Regions from separate parts of the Pigmentiphaga sp. H8 genome, predicted to be linked through region 1. Evidence: predicted binding sites of a transcription regulator. Region 1 holds the regulator's gene; the other holds the start of a gene.
What was found. Region 1 encodes LexA, which represses DNA repair genes until DNA is damaged. Its sites were predicted from a motif close to ACTGTATNNNNATACAGT; they were not measured.
Positions count from the first base shown of each region.

Region 2: recA (recombinase RecA) is a predicted target of LexA. The motif match lies at 5,105-5,122, and genes of this name have one in related genera.

Region 1 is NZ_CP033966.1:2,842,440-2,852,605, reverse strand. It holds gene EGT29_RS13560 (LysR family transcriptional regulator) at 1-391, opposite strand, end outside; gene EGT29_RS13555 (zinc-binding dehydrogenase) at 476-1,279, shown strand; gene EGT29_RS13550 (amidase) at 1,276-2,586, shown strand; gene EGT29_RS13545 (PDR/VanB family oxidoreductase) at 2,583-3,530, shown strand; gene EGT29_RS13540 (asparaginase) at 3,547-4,506, opposite strand; gene lexA (transcriptional repressor LexA) at 4,695-5,345, shown strand; gene EGT29_RS13530 (hypothetical protein) at 5,367-6,236, shown strand; gene EGT29_RS13525 (hypothetical protein) at 6,475-6,882, shown strand; gene EGT29_RS13520 (hypothetical protein) at 6,899-7,342, shown strand; gene EGT29_RS13515 (hypothetical protein) at 7,359-7,781, shown strand; gene rlmB (23S rRNA (guanosine(2251)-2'-O)-methyltransferase RlmB) at 7,791-8,531, opposite strand; gene rnr (ribonuclease R) at 8,628-10,166, opposite strand, start outside.
Region 2 is NZ_CP033966.1:4,281,541-4,291,706, forward strand. It holds gene metE (5-methyltetrahydropteroyltriglutamate--homocysteine S-methyltransferase) at 1-411, opposite strand, end outside; gene EGT29_RS20220 (LysR family transcriptional regulator) at 529-1,473, shown strand; gene EGT29_RS20225 (hemagglutinin) at 1,475-3,097, opposite strand; gene EGT29_RS20230 (hypothetical protein) at 3,146-3,448, opposite strand; gene recX (recombination regulator RecX) at 3,512-3,994, opposite strand; gene recA (recombinase RecA) at 3,981-5,060, opposite strand; gene EGT29_RS20245 (MaoC/PaaZ C-terminal domain-containing protein) at 5,189-6,229, opposite strand; gene EGT29_RS20250 (CoA ester lyase) at 6,222-7,109, opposite strand; gene EGT29_RS20255 (GntR family transcriptional regulator) at 7,150-7,887, opposite strand; gene EGT29_RS20260 (CaiB/BaiF CoA-transferase family protein) at 7,899-9,098, opposite strand; gene EGT29_RS20265 (tripartite tricarboxylate transporter substrate binding protein) at 9,213-10,166, shown strand, end outside.

The DNA.
Region 1 (10,166 bases):
GCGGCGGCACCACGAAAGGCGCGAAGGTCGTCAGGCAGCCCACGCGCACCTGGCCGCGCAGGTCGCCGCGTTCGAGCACGCTGTCGCTGCCCAGGCCCCAGGCATCCTGCAGGATGCGGCGGCACTGGACCGCGAAGGCGCTGCCGTACTCGGTCAGGATCAGGCCGCGGGCATGGCGCCGCCGAAACAACTGCGTGCCCAGCGTGGCTTCGAGGTGCGCGATCGCGGCCGATACCGCGGGCGCCGAGACATGCAAGGCCTGCGCCGCCTGCTGCACGGACTGATGCTGCGCGGCGGCCAGGAAATAGGACAGCTGCCTGAGCGAGAAATCGGGCGCCCGCAGCGCGCCTTCGAGCTGGGGGTCAGGCGACCCGTGGACATTCTGGAGCACGGTTGATCCTGATGGTGGCCGCGGACTGGATGACGCGCGCCGGCGGACAGACGAGTCGATTCAAGGTACAGAGGAAAGCCATCGATGACAACCGGGATTCCCCCCTCTTCCCCCGGCGCGGGACGCCTCCTGATCGAGGTGCGGCGCGTAGCGCCGGACCTGGCTTCGGCGCTGGCACCCGGCGTCCCGGTCGTGGGTCGCGCCCTGCGCGACGCGCCGGGCGGCGGCCCGGCCGCCGGCACCCGCGTGGCCGCGATGGCACCCGGCACCAGCGTCCCGGGAATGACCGTCGCCGTCGAGGGCGCGCTGTCCGTTCCCGCCACGCTGGACGATGGTGCCGCCCTGCTGCTGCCCGCGCTGTGGCCGGTGGTCTGGTGGACGCTGGCCGACCGGCGCCTGGCCGGCCCCGGCGAGGCGGTGCTGGTACACGAGGCCGATACGCCCTGGGGCCTGCTGATGACGGCGCTGTCCCGCGAACTGGGCGCCCAGCCGCTCGCGGCAACGGCCACGCGCGACGGCATGCGGCGGGCGATGCGGGCCGGCGCGCACGATGGCGCGCTGTACACGACGGACTGGCCGGTGCTGCTGCGCGAACATGGCGGCGCCGACGTCGTGCTCGATCCCTCCCATGGACAGCACCTGCCGGCGTCGCTGGGCTGCGCCCGGCATGGCGCGCGGCTGGCGGCGCTGGGCATCGCCGCGCCAGGCCAGGACATCTCGATTCCGCTGTCGGCGCTGCGCCGGCGCGGCGCGAGCCTGCACGCCATCCGGTGGGACCCTGTCCGCCACCGGCCCCACGCCGCGCGCGCGGCACGCGAATTGCCCGCCCTGGTCGAGCGCGTGCGTGATGCGCTCGATGCTTCTCTCAACCTTCTCTCCATGCCATGAACGACGACACTCATTCCCTCCCACCGCTCGCCGTCGAACTGCGCGCCGCCCTCGACGGACACCGGCACGCCGCCCTGGACGCCGTCGAGCAATGCCTGGCGCGCATCGAGGCCGACGAACCCGCGATACGGGCCTGGCGCGCGATCGACCCCGGCCATGCGCGCACGCAGGCGCGCCGCATCGACGGCCGGGGCGCGGCCGGTCCGCTGGCGGGCATCCCGCTGGCGGTGAAGGACATTTTCCTGACGCAGGATTTCCCCACCCGCTGCGGCTCTCCCATCTACGAGGATGGACTGGCCGGCGCCGACGCCGCCTGCGTGGCGGCCGCGCGTGCCGCTGGCGCGGTGGTGATGGGCAAGACCGTCACCACCGAGTTCGCCTATTTCAACCCCGGTCCGACCGCCAATCCGTGCAACCCGCTGCATACGCCGGGCGGCTCCTCCAGCGGCTCCGCGGCCGCGGTGGCCAGCGGCATGGTGCCGCTGGCGTTCGGTTCGCAGACCGCCGGCTCGCTGATCCGGCCTGCCTCCTACTGCGGCGTGTTCGGACTGAAAGCCACGCATGGATGCCATGACCTGGCCGGCGCGAAGGGACTTTCGCCGTCGCTCGACACCTTGGGGTGGCTGGCGCGCGGCGCCGACGACCTGGAGCTGATGCGCAGCGCCCTGTCGGGCGAGGCCTATCGCGCGCTGCCCCCGCACCGCCAGCCGGGACAGCTTCGCCTGGGCGTGTGCCGCACCTGGGAATGGCCGGCCATCGATCCGGCGGGCGCCCGGGCCTTTGAAGACGCGGAGCGGCGCTGCCGGGAAGCCGGCGTCCAGGTGCGTCGCCTGGAACTGCCGCAGGCATGGCGGCCGCTCGCGCAGGCCCAGAAGACCGTCATGGCCTTCGAGACCGCGCGCAGCCTGTCCATGGAGTGGCAAGACCACCGGCACCAACTGAGCGCGGCCCTGCGCGGCTTGATCGAAGAAGGCCTGGCCTGTTCCCGGGCCGACTATGCCGCCGCCCAGGGACTGGCGCAGGCGGCCCGGCAGGAGCTGGCCAGCCTGATGGACGGCATCGACGCCCTGCTGGTCCCCAGCGCCCCCGGCGCCGCCCCGCTGGGCCTGCACGCGACCGGCGATCCGGTCTTCTGCCGGGTCTGGACGCTGCTCGGCCCGCCCTGCGTGAACGTACCGGGCCTGCGCGCCCCGGACGGCCTGCCCATCGGCATGCAGCTCGTCGGCCACGGCGGGCGGGACCGCGACCTGCTCGCGCTCGCCGCGTCCCTCCATTCGATCCTGTCACGGGAAGGATTGCAGTCATGAAGCTCTTGATACAAGAGGTGCGGACGCTTACGTCCGAGATCCGGCGGTTCGTCCTGGCCCTGCCCGATGCGGGGCCGCTGCCCCGGTACGCGCCGGGCGCGCACATCCGGGTGCAGGTCGCGCTGCCCGACGGCCGCATCGACCTGCGGGAATACTCCCTGCTGGGTGACGGCAGCGACGAGCGCCGCTACGAGATCGCCGTGCTGCGATGCGCCGACGGCCGCGGCGGCTCGGCCTGGATGCATGCGCGCCAGGCCGGCGACATTCTGGACGTGCTGCCGCCCGCGAATCACTTCGCGCTGGCCGGCGAGGCGCGGGAACACCTGCTCATCGCGGGCGGCATAGGCATCACGCCCATTCTTTCCATGGCACGCGGCCTGCGGCGGTCGGGGGCAGCCTTCGAGCTGCACTACGCGGCCCGCACCGCGGGCCACATGGCCTTGCGCGAGGAAGCGCGGGCGACGGGCGCATCCGTCCATCTGTACTACGACGACGCCGAACCGCTGCGCGACGCGCTGCCGGGGCTGCTGGCGCAGCACCGGCCCGGGCGGCACCTGTATGTCTGCGGTCCCCGGGCGCTGATCGCCGGCGTGGTCTCGGGCGCGGCCGCCTCCGGCTGGCCGGCCTCGCATGTGCACTACGAACTCTTCGCCGGCGCCCTGTCGCTGGGCGACGACCAGCCCTTCGACCTCGTGGCCCGCGCCTCCGGGACCACGGTGCGGGTCGAGGCCGGCCAGACCATGCTGGACGCGCTGCTGGCGGCGGGCATCGAGCCGCTGTACGACTGCCGGCGCGGGGAATGCGGCATGTGCGTGACGAGCGTGGCCGAAGGCGAGCCCGACCATCGCGACCACTATCTGTCGGCGCGCGAACGGGCCGCGGGCGATGTGGTGTGCGTATGCGTCTCGCGCGCGCGCACGCCCGTGCTGGTCCTGGACATCTGATCCGCTGCCCGGCGCGTCAGTAGGTATCGAACGCGGCCTGGGTGTCGTCCATGCCGGCGCCCAGCGCCAGCATCAGCAGCACGCGCGCTTTCCACGGCGACAGCGTACCGGCGCCCGGCAGGCCGCCCGAGGCCGCGACGCAGCCGCTGCCCGTGCGGGTCGCGCGAACCACGGCCACGCCGTCCCGCTCCAAGTCGTCCAGCGCCTCCTGGGCGTCGGCGCTGGCCGAGCCGTTGCCGGTGCCGGCCCAGACCAGGCCGCGCGCGCCGGTGGCTGCCACGGCCCGGATCAGCGCGGCCGAACCGCCGGCATAGCCGGCCAGCACTTCGACCGGCGGCAGCGGCGTGGCGGCCGTGAACGGCGTGGCGTGGGTGTGCGCACGCTCGGGCCGCCCCATCCACGCAACCCGGCCGTCCTGGACCCAGCCCAGGGCGCCCGCGTTGGGCGACGTGAAGGCATCGGGCCGGTTGGCATTGGTCTTGGCCGCGTCGCGCGCGCCCAGGACCTGGTGATTCAGCACCACCAGCACGCCGCGTCCGGCGGCTTGCGGATGCGCCGCCACCGTGACCGCGTCCAGCAGGTTCAGCGGACCGTCGGAAGACAGCGCGGTGGCAGGCCGCATCGCGCCCACCAGCACCACCGGCCTGTCGGTCTTGAGCACCAGGTGCAGGTAGTAGGCGGTTTCCTCGAGCGTGTCCGTGCCATGGGTGACGACCACCCCGTCCAGGCCCTCGTCCAGCAGGGATTGCACCCGCGCGGCCAGCGCCTGCCAGAAAGCGGGCGTGGCGTTCTTGCTGTCGATGGCCGCGAACTGCTCGGTCCGGATGCCGGCCGCCTCGTCCAGGCCCGGCACGCGGGCGCACAGCTCGGCCACGTCCAGCGCGCCGGCGGCATAGGCCATCGTGGACTGGGGACGGGCGCCGGCCCCGGCGATGGTGCCGCCGGTGGCGACGATGCAAAGGCGCGGCAGGGACATGGCGGGCGTGCACAGGAGGACGAGAGTCCGATGATACCCGCGGCCGGATTGGCGTTCCCGCGACAGTTGCGTTTTCCGCTTGCGCCGCGCATCGATACTGTATAAAAATACAGTTACTGGATAAAACCACAGAAGCCCGATACGCGCCGTCGCCACCCGGTGGCGGGCGCCCCGCCACGGAGCCCGAGATGTCCAAGCTGACCGCACGCCAACAAGAAATCCTGGATCTCATCCGCCAGGCCATCGTCAAGACCGGCTTTCCGCCCACCCGGGCCGAAATCGCCCAGGCATTGGGCTTTCGCTCGCCCAACGCGGCCGAGGAACACCTGAAGGCGCTGGCGCGCAAGGGCGTGCTGGAATTGTCCGCGGGCACGTCCCGCGGGATACGGCTGAAAGATCCGGTCGTGGCCGAACCGCCGCTCCAGCTCACGCATCCCGTGCTGGCGCAGCTCGTCCTGCCGCTGGTGGGCCGGGTCGCGGCCGGCAGCCCCATCCTGGCCACCGAGCATATCGACAAGGAAATCGGCGTCGACGAGGCCCTGTTCTCGCAACGGCCCGACTACCTGCTCAAGGTACGCGGCAACAGCATGCGCGACGCCGGCATCCTCGACGGCGACCTGCTGGCGGTCAAGAAAGCCGCCCAGGCCCGCGACGGGCAGATCATCGTGGCCCGCCTGGGCGACGACGTCACCGTCAAGGAACTGCGCTACACCGAAACCGGCCTGAGCCTGCTGCCGGCCAATCCCGACTTCCAACCCATCGAAGTCGATCGCGAGCGCGACGATTTCGCGCTCGAGGGCATCGCGGTCGGCCTGATCCGGGCCGGCCTGGTGCATTGAAGACCTAGACGGACGACCATCATGAAACACAGCACGCCCAGCTCCAGTCTTTCCAGCGGATTTCCCGCGCTCGACGCCACCCTGCCCCAGGCCGGATGGCCCGTCGGCGCACTGACCGAAATCCTGGTCCCGCGCGTCGGGCATGGTGAATTGAACCTGCTCGGCCCGCTGCTGAGCCGGCTCACCAAGGCCGGCCGCACCGTGGCACTGCTGGTGCCGCCCTATTTGTCCTACGCGCCCGCACTGATCCAGCACGGCGTCTCGCTGGAATGCGTCAAGCTCGTGCGCACCGACCATCCCCTGGATGGCCTGGACCAACTGGAGTCCGGCGTGCGGGCGGGCGAGTTCGCCGCACTGGTCGCCATCCTGCCCCCTGATCATGCGGCTGCGCAATCCGAAAGTACCGTCCGCCGGCTGTACATGGCCGCGCGGCTGTCCGGGTGCCCCGCCTTCCTGTTTCATACCTGCAGCACGCCCGCCACGACCTCGGCATCCCAATTGCGGCTGCTGGCGGACATGAGCCAGCCCGGCCAGATCCGGCTCCAGCGCATCGCCCCCATTGCCGAAGGCAGCGAAGGCGCGGTCACGCTGGACATCGGCCAGCAAACGGCGCGCGCGGGGTTCAAACCGGGGTTCAAGCGTGCGGCCGGACTTGCCGTGGCGGGAACGCACACGCGCTCCGCCGAGGAAACGGACACGCATGGCACCGACGCGGATACGCTGCCGGCACAACGACCCGCCACCCCGCGTACCGGACAACATGGACCGCACGCCAAGCCGGCCCCGGCGAATCGCAGCCCATGGCCTTTCAAGCAGCGTCGCGGCGCTGGCAGCAGCCGCGGCTATCCGTCCGCGCTGGCACTGCTTTTTTCTCGCGGCTGGAACGCCTGAGTCTCTCCACGGTACTCGCGGCAGAACCGACTGCCGCGGTGCCCTCGCCCCGATGCTCCATTGCCCACGAATTTCAAAATCTCGTGGGCTTTTTTACGTCTTGCAGGCACGACGGCACCCGTTCGGAAGGTGTTGTAACCCAGCCATAACCCCCCGTTTGGAGTATGTATTTTTTCGTACTCATTGCTAGGCTGGTTGCTCCATTCCACTCGCTGCGCCAACCCCGGAAGAGGCCATCATGCAAGCGAAATCCCACGTCATTCACGCCCTCGCGGTACTTGCCACGGCTGCGGCCGCATCGGTCTGGTGCGCCAGCGCGATCGCGCAAAGCGGATCGATCGGAGGCTCGGGTTCGGGCTCGGGTTCGGACGGCCCCCGCGCCGTCGAGGAACAGTCCGCCGCGATCAGCTACAGCTCTCGCGCGGCGGCCTGTGCGCGGGCCAAGTCCCGCGCCTCGGAGTTCGCCCAGCGCAAGAGCAACTTCAAGGACATCAGCCTGGGCGCCTGCGACTGCTCCTCCACCAAGACCAAGCCGTGGCAGCCGGCATTGCAGGCTCAATACGCGATGGAAACAGGCATGCCCCCTCCCACAGGTCCTGTCGACACCCACGAATGCACGGTCACCGCCCGCATTTCGTTCAAATAGCCGCCAGAGGCCAGCCATGAAGACACGCGGGCAAATCAGGGGCCGAGCAACGGCGGCAATGGCCGGTCTGATCGCATGGGCGGCATGCTGGCCGGCTTATGCCTTTAGCGATTCAGATCCACTTCAGCTGAAATGCGTGGGGGAAAGAAGCGATGGCTTCAAGACCCATATATTCATAAACATCGGCGGAAGGTTCGAGATCAGGAACCGATCCAATGAATTGGTTTATGACATACGGAAAGACAATGGCTATGGAACCCCCGGCGACTACTCTCAAGACTACGAAGTCCTGTCCGAAAGAATCGTTTTCCACAGCAGGCTGATCAGCAACAAAAGAATGTACACCGGAGGGGAAATCAATAGAAAAACCGGCCGAATAAGCATTGAAACCACGGAGATGGCTAACAACTTCAGCGGCGTATGCAGCGTGGGAAGCTATGTCCCGGACACCAAGTTTTGAGCTCCGCCCTGACAAAATGAAAAAACACCATCTCCTGAGCGTGGTCCTGACCGCATCCGCTTTTTCTCCCGGGCTGGCGGCGCAAAGCATGATCCTGCTGAAATGCGAACAAACCGCGGCCAACGATGCGGCGTTGAAATGGACGTCATCCCTGGAAGTCAACGTCCAGGAAAAGAAATTGACCTACGATGGCCAGGTCCTGCAACTAGGCAGGAAGACCGAGCGAACCGATGTCAAGAACGGAGAAAACCTGCGCTGGGAATACAGCATCACCGAATGGTCCGATAGCGGAATCGCCTGGGAATTCCGGTTCTATATCAATGGAGTATATAAACCAGAACCGACGCGCTACCGCCTGGACAGGATCAGCGGCAAGTTGAGCGGGCCCCATTCCAGCGGCCCGTGCCGGAGGATCGAGGCATCCGAGAAATTGTTCTAGAGCCGAAGCCTACTTCGCTCCCCGTTGCCTGAGCGTCTCGTACATGCAGACGGCCGACGCCACGCTGACGTTCAGGCTTTCCACGGACCCTTGCATGGGAATCCGGACCAGTTGATCGCAGGTCTCGCGGGTCAGGCGGCGCATGCCCTCGCCTTCGGCCCCCATGACCCAGGCAATGGGCTGGCGAGCGTCCACGTCGTACATGGTCTCGGTGGCTTCGTCGTCGGTACCGACCACCCAGACGCCGCGCTCTTTCAGGCTGCGCAGCGTCCGTGCCAGATTGGTCACGGTCAGGTAGGGAACGCTGTCGGCGGCGCCGCAGGCCACGCGCTGGACCGTCGTGTTCAGGCCCACGGCCCGGTCGCGGGGAGCGACCACGGCATGGACGCCGGCCCCGTCCGCGGTTCTCAGGCAAGCCCCCAGGTTGTGCGGATCGGTGACGCCATCCAGCACCAGCAGAAAGGCCGGGCCCTCGGCATCGTCCAGGACCTCGTCGACATCCATCGCCAATTCGAGCGACTCCGCCAGCGCGACCACGCCCTGGTGGCGCTGTCCCTTGGCCAGCCCGTCCAGGCGCGTCTGCGCCACGGGATGCACCTTGCATCCGGCGGCCTGGGCCTGTTCGACCAGCGTCAGCATGCGCCGGTCGCGGCGCGCTTCTTCGACGTAGATATCCTTGATCGACCCCGGTGCATGGCGCAGCCGTGCGGCCACCGCGTGGAATCCGACCAAAACCTGGCTAGCTGCCATCTTTCACCCCAACATGAATGCTTGCCGCTGCGCGGCGGCAAAAACGACGCGGCGCTGCCCCAGGCAGCGCCGCAATGCCGTTATTAGACCAGAGATTCAGTGCCGCTTGCCGCGACCGTGTTTGGCCGCCGCGCGTTTGCCGCTGCGCGCGCTGGTGGGCTTCTCCGGGGCCGTATGCTTCTTGGGCGCGGCCTTCTTGCCCTTGGGCATCTTGGACATGTCGGTCAGCAGCACGGCCTTGGGCTTGGCCAGCTTGCGTTCGGGCGCGGGGGCGCTGTCACGCTTGATGGCCTTGCGCAGCCCTTCGTAGGTCACGCCCTTGACCAGCTTGAATTCGATGCGGCGGGCCTCGAGGTCGACGCGTGCCACCTGTACCTGCACCTTGTCGGTCAGGCGATAGCGCATGCCCGTGCGTTCGCCGCGCAGCTCGTGCAGGCCGTCGTTGAACTGGAAGTACTCCGCGCCCAGCTCGGACACGTGCACCAGCCCTTCCACGTGGAGTTCGTCCAGCGTGACGAACACGCCGAAAGGCGCGACGCCGGTGACCGTGCCGCTGAAGACGTCGCCCACGTGCTCGCGCATGTACCAGCACTTGAGCCAGGCCTCGACGTCGCGCGAGGCATCGTCGGCACGGCGTTCATTGGCCGAGCAGAACAGGCCCAGTTTTTCCCACAGCGCGTGCTCCTGTTCCTTGGCCGTGCCCGGCATGACCGGCATGTCTTCCAGCGCGTTGGGCACGTAGCGCTTGCCATGCAGCAGCGCCTTGATCACGCGGTGGGTAAGCAGGTCGGGATAGCGCCGGATGGGCGAGGTGAAGTGGGCATAGGCCGGGTAGGCCAGGCCGAAGTGGCCGGCGTTGTCCGGGCTGTACATGGCCTGCTGCATGGACCGCAGCGCCATGGTCTGCAACAGCGGCGCATCCGGCCGGTTCTTGGCGCTGGCCAGCAGCGCCGAATAATCGGCCGCGGCCGGCTTGTCGCCGCCGCCCAGCGACAGGCCGAGCGTTTTCAGGAAATCGCGCAGAGCCTGGAGTTTTTCCGGGGTGGGCCCTTCGTGGATACGGAACAGGCCCGGATGCTTGCTGCGCTCCATGAAGTCCGCGGCGCAGGTATTGGCGGCCAGCATGCATTCTTCGATCAGCTTGTGGGCGTCGTTACGCACGTAGGGAACGATGCTCTGGATGCGGCCCAGTTCGTTGCAGACGATCTTGGTCTCGACCGTGTCGAAATCGATCGCGCCCCGCTTCTCGCGGGCCTGCGCCAGCAACTGGTACAGCGCATACAGGTCCTGGATCTGCGGCAGCACGTTCGCATGTTTGCGGGCGGCCGGGCCGTCGGGCTGCTGCAGCGCTGCCCACACCTCGGTATAGGTGGTGCGCGCGTGCGAGTGCATGACGGCGTTGTAGAACTGGTAGGCCTGGACCGTGCCGCCCTTGGCGCCCGTGGCGGGGATCACCATGTCGCACACCAGCACCAGCCGATCGACGTTGGGATTCAGCGAGCACAGGCCGTTGGAGAGCTTCTCCGGCAGCATGGGGATGACCTTGCGCGGGAAGTACACGCTGGTGCTGCGCTCCAGCGCGTCGGCGTCCAGCGCATCGCCAGGCGTCACGTAGTGCGCCACGTCGGCGATGGC
Region 2 (10,166 bases), 1.4 Mb from region 1:
GCGGAATTGCTGCCCCGGATGCAGTTCCGGCACCAGGTAGTGATAGTTCGTGTCGAACCACTTGGTCATCTCGCACGCCGCAGCCGGCGAACCGCCCGGCGCGCGGCCCCGGGCCATCCGGAACACGGTGTCCAGCGTCACGGGCGCATCGCCGGCCTGGCCGAAACGCGCGGGAACCGCTCCCACCGTGGCCGACCACTCCAGCATGTGGTCGTACCAGGCGAAGTCGCCCACCGGCACCAGGGCTGCCCCGGATGCCGCCTGGACGGCCCAGTGGCGGGCGCGCAGTTCGCGTCCCGCCTGCTCCAGCGCTTCTTGCGTGGACAGCCCGGCCCAGTAGCTTTCCAGGGCGCGCTTGAGTTCGCGGCGCACGCCGATGCGGGGGAAGCCCAGGTTGTGCAGCGTAGCCATGTCCGTGTCGCGTCCGACCTATCCGATGAAACACGGCATTGTGCAAGGCGGATGGCTTGAATCAAAATCAAGTTTTACATAACTAGTATGAATTTTTCTCAAGTTATGATGGCAGCCATGATAGACATCCGCCATCTCGAAACCCTGGTCGCCATACGCGAGGGCGGCAGCCTGGTCGAAGCGTCCGAGCGCCTGCACGTCACGCAGTCCGCGCTGTCGCACCAGTTGCGCGAACTGGAAGAACGCCTGGGCACGCAGTTGCTCAACCGGCGCACGCGCCCGCTGCGCTTCACCACGGCCGGCCTGCGCGTGCTGGCCCTGGCCGACGACGTCCTGCCCCGCATGCGGGCCGCCGAACGGGAACTGGGGCGCCTGGCGGCGGGACGCACCGGCCGCCTGCACCTGGCCATCGAATGCCATTCCTGCTTCCAGTGGCTGATGCCGGCGCTGGACGTGTTCCGCGAACAATGGCCCGAGGTCGTCCTGGACCTGTCCGCGGCCTTCTCCTTCGCGCCGTTGCCGGCGCTGGTGCGCGGCGACCTGGACCTGGTGATCACGTCCGACCCCATCCGCCTGGACGCGGTGCGCTACGTGCCGCTGTTCCGCTACGAACTGGTGCTGGCCGTGGCGCGCAACAGCCCGCTGGCGACGTTCAAGACCCTGGAGCCGGCGCAACTGGCGGAACAGACACTGATCACCTACCCCGTCGAGCGCGATCGGCTGGACATCTTCACCGCCTTCCTGGACCCTGCCGACGTGGAGCCGGCGCAAATCCGCACCACCGAACTCACGCCCATGATCATCCAGCTCGTGGCAAGCGGCCGCGGCGTGACGGCCATCCCCAACTGGGCGCTGACCGAATACCTGGACCAGGGCTTGCTGCATGCCTGCCGCCTGGGCGCGGAAGGCGTCTGGCGCACGCTGTACGCGGGCGTGCGGGTCGAGGACCAGGACGCGCCCTACATCCTGAACTTCCTGGACATCGCGCGCGAACTGACGTTCCGGAACCTGACCGGCATCCGGGCGCCCCGCGGCGAACGCCAGGCCGCCCCGGGGCCCTGAGCTACTGGACGACGACGGTCAGGGCCGAACCCGCCGGCACCGCCACGGTTTCGGAATACGACGCGCCCGACGGCCGGCGCACCACCGGAAAATGGCCCGAGGCCTTGAGCGTGGACGGCGAACTGGACGGCAGCGTGCGCAGCGAGGCGTAGTCGGGGCCGTTGATGGCGGGCAGGTCGTAGCCGCCCTGCGTCCGGCGCGGATAGCCGAACCCGGCTGGCGGCGACGCGGGCAACAGGGCCAGCGCCGCGCCCCAGTCGCGCAAGGCCGGACGCGCGCCCGCGCCACCCGCCTGCCTGACGGCCTGGTCGAGCAGCGTGAACGAATCGGTGGACGAGGTGCCGCGCAGCAGGCTGCGGTAGAAATCCGTGCCATATTGCCGCAGCAGGTAGCCGCCGTAGTTGGCGGCGATGGGATACGAGAAACAACTGGAGGACACGCTGGCGTCCCAGCCCCGGATGTAGTCGCAGTTCTGGCTCTGGTGGAGCCAGTTGCCGTAGTCCCCGTCCCGCAACGGGTTGAAGCCCGGCACCACCCGGCCCGAAGCCAGGTCTTCCATCATCAATGCCGTGGTCTCTTCCAGCCAGACCGCGAAGCGGTTGTCCGGACTCACGCCCGTGCGCGCGGCGCGCTGGTAGAAATTGACCATGTGGGTCATCTCGTGCGCCAGCGTCGTATAGCCAGTGTTCCGGCCCGCCTGGCCGCCCAGGTACATGGTCTCGGTGTCCAGGAACAGCACCACCGCCTCGTTGCTGAGCCCCTCGTAGCTCTTCAGGAAGGCATTGGCGCTGAAGAAATAGCCGATCACGCCCCAGGCCTTGCCGTCGGGCGTGATGTTGGACAGCACGATGTGCAGGTCCTGGTCAGCGCCGATATAGCCGCTGCCGACGGTATCGCCCCAGGGCTCGCCCGCGAGGTCGGTCACGATGGGATAGACGGAATCCTGGTTCGACGAGAACCGGCTCTTCAGGCTGTCCAGCAGGGCCTCGCTTACCTTCGCGGCGGACCGCTCGCCGTCCTGTACCCAGATGTTCAGCCAGCGCCCGTCGGAGGCCGCCCAGCGGCGGGCCAGCGTGGCCTGGAACCGCGTACCGCCGCTGTCCTGCCATTCCCGTGTATCGCCTTCGACGGCGGCGCGCACCGCGGCGGCGGGCCCTTGCCGCGCCGAGGCTTGCGGCTGGGACGCGCGATCGACCGGCGGCTGGTAGTCGCGGATATGCGCGGGGATCTGGTTGACGCCCGGCAGGTGATCCGGATCGGACGGGGCGTCTATTTTCGACGCCGTGGCGGGCCGGTCCGCCACGGATGTGCTGACCGAGGCCATGCCGGCATCGCGGTCGGACACATTGGTGAAGACCAGGGTGACGGTGCGGCCGCTGACGCCATTGAGGGTGATCGGCACGGACGTGCCCGAACTCGAGCCGCTATTGTCGTAGCGCCAGATGCCGACGCCGCTGCCGCGATAAGTCTGGGCGTCTGACGCGCCGCACTGCGCGCCGCTGCACGCCACCGACAACACGCCCGATCCGGACACCTCGCTGCCCCCGCCGCCACAGGAGGCCAGCAGCGCCGCCAACGAGATTCCGGCCAATGTCCGGATGGTACCCACGGTCTCGCGATTCATCTTGCCCCCGCCGAAGAAGCCTTGGCGCAACATACCATGGCACGCGGACTAGCGGATGGACTGCACCTGCAACTGGGCGGGCATCCCGCCACCAGCCTCGCTGGCGGAACGGGCCACCGTGCCGGTGACCGTGACGGTGCGGGATTGCAGGTCCTGCATCTGCTGCCAGGTCAGGCCGCGCAGGTCCCATTGCCGCTCGCCCGATTCGAGCACGGCGACGACGAAAGGCTCGTTGCCCTTGAGCACGAGACGCCCTTCCAGCGTGATCACGTCGCCCGCCTGGGGAGCGGACTGGGCGCAGGCCCACAGGCTGGACACGCTCAGGCACAGGGCCAGGAACAATGCACGCATAGCGGCCTCGCGGCGAAAACGGATGCGGAAAGTGTACGGGGGTTCGGGAAAGCGGCCTAGGTCCTAATCTTGATCCAGGTCGTCGAGATCGACGCCTCGCAACACCTGCCTGATGGTGGACTGGCCGAAGCCCCGTGACATCAGGAAACGCACCTGCTTGGCGCGCTGGCTGGCATCGGCGGGCAGCGTGCCGAAGCGCTTGCGCCACACCTCGCGCGCCCGGGCCAGTTCGGTGGTTTCGAGCGTGTCCCGCAGTTCGGCGATCTGCGCATCCGCCACGCCATGCTGGCGCAGCTCATGCATGATGCGCAGGGTGCCCTGCTTGGCCGCCAGCCGATGCACCACGCTCTGCGCGTAGCGCTGGGTGGACAGCCAGCCTTCCTTCTCCAGGCTGTCGAGCACGGCGCGAACCTCGTCCTCTTCCCCGAAACGGGCAAGCTTGCGGCCCAGTTCCAGGCGGCTGTGTTCGCGCCGGGACAGATAGCCCACCGCCCGGGCCTTCAACGAAGGGCCGGAGGCGGGCTTGCCGTCGTCACTCGTCCTCAAGCTCGGCTTCGGTCACTTTGCCGGCGCCGGCGACCCTGGCGGCCACGCCCAGGCTGTCGCGCACGCGGTTCTCGATCTCGATGGCCATTTCCACGCGCTCCTTCAGGAACTCGCGGGCATTGTCCTTGCCCTGGCCGATGCGCTCGCCGTTATAGCTGAACCACGAACCGGACTTCTCGACGATGCCTGCCTGCACGCCCAGGTCCAGGATCTCGCCTTCGCGCGAGATGCCGGCGCCGTACATGATGTCGAACTCCGCGCTCTTGAACGGCGGCGACACCTTGTTCTTGACGACCTTGACCCGGGTCTCGTTGCCGATGACCTCGTCGCCCTTCTTGATGGAGCCGGTGCGGCGGATGTCGAGGCGGACCGAGGCGTAGAACTTCAGCGCGTTGCCGCCGGTGGTGGTTTCGGGGTTGCCGAACATGACGCCGATCTTCATCCGGATCTGGTTGATGAAGATGACCATGCAATTGGTGCGCTTGATCGAGGCGGTCAGCTTGCGCAGCGCCTGGCTCATCAGGCGGGCCTGCAGGCCGGGCAGCGAATCGCCCATCTCGCCTTCGATTTCGGCCTTGGGCACCAGCGCCGCGACCGAGTCGATGACGATCAGGTCGACCGCGCCCGAGCGCACCAGCGCGTCGGTGATTTCCAGGGCCTGTTCGCCGGTGTCGGGCTGCGAGATCAGCAGGTCGGTCAGGTTCACGCCCAGCTTGGAGGCGTACTGGACGTCGAGCGCGTGCTCGGCGTCGATGAAGGCGCAGGCGCCCCCCAGTTTCTGCATTTCGGCGACGACCTGCAGCGTGAGCGTGGTCTTGCCGGACGATTCCGGGCCGTAGATCTCGATGACCCGGCCGCGCGGCAGGCCGCCGACGCCCAGGGCGATGTCCAGGCCGAGCGAACCGGTGGAGACGACCTGGATGTCGTGCTCGACCTCGTTGTCGCCATAGCGCATGACCGAGCCCTTGCCGAACTGCTTTTCGATCTGGGACAGCGCGGCGGCCAGGGCCTTGGTCTTTTCGTTCTGGGCAGCGGCTGCGGCCTTGGAAGCTTTGGTGTCGTCCATTCTGGGATCCTTGGGTTGATGGGCGAATTATGGCACTGCCCGATACTGTATAAAAAAACAGTATGGGACTGCAAGCTCCCAGGCCAAATTAACAACGGAAATTTCGAAACAGGAGCGCCTGCCCCCGTTCAGTACCCCGCCCTGGCATAAGGATTGGCCCCCCGCCTGTACACCATCAGCGCGCGGCGGTAGCGGTTGATCATCTCCCCCCGCTGGTTGCGCGCCTCGGTCAGCACCGTCACCACGCCCTGGTCGGGCCGCGAACCGGACAGGCGCGTGCCCTCGACCGTGGAACGCGCCTCGAGCGTGTCCCCCGGCATCAGGTCGGCGCCGAACTCCACGTCGGTCCATCCCAGGTTGACGGTGACCCGGCCGAAGGTGCGCGTGGACAGCGCCACGGCCACGCCTATCCCCCAGGTCTGCGGCACGACCGGCGCGGGCAGCCCCAGCGCCTGCGCAAAGGCATGGTCGTGGCTTTGCGGCTGCCACTCCATGGCGCGCAGCGCGTGCAGCGTGGCTTCCTCGGCCAGCAGGGTCTTGCGCGGGCTGTGGACGAAGGTTTCCCCCTGCCGCAGGTCCTCGAAGAAAAGGCCTGTCTGCTCGACCCAGGCGCCGTCCTCGCGCGCGGCATGCGACAGGAAGCGCGCCTCGTCCGCCGCCGAGGCGCCCGCGACCACATCGGGCCCCGCCGCGCCGTGCCATAGCTCGGCCACGTAGCGCAGTTCGGCCACCTGCTCGCCGCGCTGGTTGTAGCCGCGCGTGAGCAGGCTGGCGCGGCCCAGGTGCGCGTCCACCGGCTCGGTGGCCAGCACTTCGGTTTCGACATACAGGGTATCGCCGCCGAACATGGGCCGGGTCAGCGCGATGCTGGACATGGACACGATGCGGCGGCGACGGCCGAAGGTCTTGGACGTCATGCCGATCAGCCGCTGCAGGGTCAGCGTGCTGACCATCAGGGGCCGCTTCCAGTCCGTCAGCCCGGCGTAGCAGTCGTCGTAGTGGACCATGGCGGCATTGATGGAATCCAGGGCCTCGGCCACGTTGTCCTGCTGCGAGAACGTGATGCCCGGCCGATGGACGAAACGCTGTCCGGCCGACAGGTGCTCGAAGCCCAGGCCGAAGCGTTCGGCATACAGGCCGTCGCCCAGGTGGTAGTAGGAACTATGCATGATGGTCTCCAACGGCGGAGGGGTTCGGGGCGGCGGCACGCCGCAGGATGCGCAGGGCGCTCTGATAGACGGGCTCGTCCACCATGGTGGCCCCCACGGCGCAGGCGCGGCGGCCGGCGCGTTCGTAGGCGGCGGCCACCTCGCCGGCCCACGCCAGCCGGCGTGGATCGGGCGCGAAGGCCTGCACGATGATGGGCCACTGGCGCGGATGGATGGCGAGCTTGCCGGAGAAGCCCATGGCGCGCGCCCGTTCGCAATCGACGCGCAGGCCGGCGTCGTCGTCGATGGCGATATGCGGCACGTCCAGCATGGGCACGCCGCTGCCGGCGGTCTCGAACAGCAGGCGCCCGCGCACGTAGGCCAGCGCGTCCCAGGCGTTGTCCGCGCCGGTCTCGACACTGAAGTCCGCGGCGCCGAAGGCCATCGCCGCCAGCCACGGCCCGGCATGCGCGATGTCGGCCGCGCGGCGCACGCCCCGCGCCGACTCCACCAGCGCCATCAGCCGCAGCGCAGGGTTGGCCGCGGCCGCGTGCGTGTGGACCATGCGCAGTTCGGAGGCATCTTCGGCCTTGGGAACGGCCACGAGATCCAGGGCGGGCAAGGCGCCCGCGTGGGCCAGCGCGTAAAGGTCCTCCAGACCCGCGGGGGTCTGCGGGGAAGACACCCGCAGCGCCACCGCGGGCGCCCCCGGGCCGGCCACGGGCAGCGCCGCCAGCCAGGCCAGCGCGTCGCGCCGGGCGGCGGCCTTGTCGGCCGCCGGCACGGCGTCCTCGAGGTCGATGATGACGCCCGGCGCGCCGCCGCGCAGCGCCTTGTCGTAGCGGTCGGGCCGGTTGCCGGGACAGAACAGGAAGGTGGAAGGAACGACGGGGTGGGTCACACGGGCTCTCCGGGACAAGGTCGCGGCCCGCGCGATCGGATCAGCCGATCGGCTCTCGCCGCATCACGGTGCTGAACAGGTGCCGCCCTTCGGGGAAGAGTCCCACCGAGGCGACGATCAGGTCTTTCTTGGTGCCGTAGTACCAGGTGCGCGTGCGCAAGGTCGGCGTGCTGAAGCGGGTCTGCAGCAACTCGGCCTGCGCCCGGGTCAGCCGGACGGCATCGATTTCCTGGCGGATTTCGCACACCCGGTCGCCACGCCGTTCGGCCAGCCATTCGGCCACGGAGGCCCGATAGCCATCCAGTTGCTCGAGCGCGTCGGCGTACAGCGGCGGGATGTGGTGTTCGCTGTAGACGACCGGCGGCGCGCCCTCGGCCTGGCGCAGGCCGGTCACCCGGATGAAGCGCTGGCCGGCGGGCAGCCGCAGCGCGCGGGCCGAGCCCTCGTCGCCGTCGACCTCGCGGATGTTCAGGGTATGGAAGCGAAAACCGCGGGTGAAGCGCAGGATGTCGTCCACCGTGTTGCCCACGTGCACGAAATTGCCCGAGGGCTGCGCCGATTCCACGCGGGTCCCGATGCCGGGCCGGCGGCTGACCAGTCCCTGCACTTCCAGTTCGCGCAAGGCTCCGCGCACGGTGATGCGGCTGACGTTGAACTGCTGCCCCAGTTCGTTCTCGGTGGGCAGCAGGCTGCCGGGTGGATATTCGCCGTCGCGGATCCGCCGGATCAAGGTCTGGGCCAACAGCTTGTACTGCGAACCGGCACTGCGCTGGAACATGAGGCGACACGTCAGAGAACACCAAGGGTCCTTAGTCTACCTTGCTCCTCTTCGTCGATCCCGATGCCGGCCAGCAGCTCGCGGGTATCGGCGCCCATGGCCGGCGCGGGTCCGACAGCCGCCGCCGGCCGCGACGTGCGCAGCGGACTGTCCAGCACCCGCAGCGCGCCGCCGCCGGCCAGGTCGACGCGGCGGACCCTGCCGTCGGCCTGGGCCAGGGGCGCATCCAGCGCCTGCCCCACGGACCATACGGGCGCGGCCGGCACCGTGCCGGCGAAGTGCTGCATCCACTCGGCCGTGGTGCGGGCGGACAGCGCCTCGTCCAGCAGGCGGGTCAGTTCCTCGCGATGCCGACCCCGGGCGCCGAAGTCGACGAAGCGCGCATCCGCGATCCATTCCGGCCGCCCGATCCGCTCGCACAGGTTGCGCCAGAATTTTTCCTTGTTGCACATCAGGTAGATCCAGCCGTCGCCGGTGCGGTAGAGCTGGCACGGCGTGAGCGAGGGGTGGCCGGACCGGGGCTGGCGGTCGGTCTCGGCGGCGCCGTTCAGGTACCACGCCGCCACGTAATTGAGGTTGAACAGCGCGACGTCGTACAGGCTGGTGTCGACGTCGCATCCCTTGCCGCTGCGCGCGGCCTCCAGCATGCCGCTGAGCAGCCCCACCGACATCATCACGCCGGTCATGTAGTCGACCAGCGACAGCCCCATGCGCGACGGCGCGGTGTCCGGTTCGCCGGTCAGCGAAAAATAGCCCGCCTCGGCCTGCATCAGGTAGTCGTAGCCCGGCCAGGCCGCGCGTTCGCCGGTGCGGCCATAGGCCGATATGTGGGCGCAGACCACGGCCGGATTGACGTCCTTCAAGTCTTCGTAGGTCAGGCCCAGCTTGCCCGCGACGTCGCCGCGCAGGTTGTCGACCACGCCGTGCGCCGTGGCCGCCAGCTTGCGGAACACCGCCCGGCCCTCGGGATGGGCGAGGTTCAGCGTGATGCTTTTCTTGCCCTGGTTCAGGCTCTGGAAGAACAGGCTTTGCGCGCTGTCGGGCAGGTTCGCGAGGAAATGCGGCCCGACCAGCCGCGATACGTCGCCCCCTTGCGCGGCCTGCTCGACCTTGATGATCTCGGCCCCCAGCGCGGCCAGCAACTGGGTGCCGAAAGGCGCCGCGCCGTACTGCTCGACGGCAAGAATGCGGAACCCGTGAAGTAGCGACATGAAGCTCCCCGGACGATGTTGGAAAAGGACATCTTGAGTTTGTTATAACAATATATCAAAATCCGGAAACAGAAAAGCCACACCAATGGCACCATTCGCGAGGAGACCCTTCCCATGAACAAACTGCTTTCGCTGCTCTGCCTGGCCGTGGGCCTGGCCAGCCAACCCGCCCTTGCCGACCAGGCGTTCCCCAGCAAGCGGGTGCGCGTGATCATCCCCTTCCCGCCCGGACAGGGCTCGGACATCCTCGCCCGCGCCATCGGCGACAAGCTGGCGCAGAAGTGGGGGCAGCCGGTGGTGGTGGAGAACCGCGCCGGCGCCAACGGCTCCATCGCGCTGCAGGAAGTGGCGCGGGCCGAGGGCGACGGGTACACGCTGCTGGTCACCTCCAACTCCCCGGTCGTGATCAATCCCAATCTGTACAAGCACCTGCCCTACGACGTAGGGCGCGACTTCCAGCCCGTCGCGCTGCTTGCCGCCACCGACATGCTCATGGTGGTGAACGCGCAGTTCCCCGCCACCACGCTGCGCGAGGTCATCGCCCAGTTGAAGGCCAATCCCGGCAAGTTCAGTTACGGATCGCCCGGCACGGGATCCACCAGCCACCTCAGCATGGAAGTCTTCAAGCAACTGGCGGGCGTGGATCTCGTGCACGTGCCCTACAAGGGCAGTCCGCCGGCGTTCACGGACCTGATCGGCGGTTCGATCAAGCTGATGATCGACGCCCTGCCCAGCGCCATGCCCCAGGTGAAATCGGGCCGGGTCCGGGCCATCGCCATCACCAGCAGCGACACGCCCTCCACCCTCATGCCGGACGTGCCGCTGGCCAGCAGCGCCGGCCTGACCGGCCTGCCGGGACGCGCCTGGTACGGCATGTTCGCGCCCAAGGCCACGCCCCCCGCCACCATGACCCGCATCGTCGCCGACGTACGGGCGGTGCTGCAGACCCCCGAGATCGTGGCCAAGCTGCCCCAGCTCGGCCTGGAGGCCGTCGCGCCCATGACGCCCCAGGAATTCGGCAGCTTCGTGGACAAGGAAACCGCCTACTGGGCCGACGCGACGCGCCGC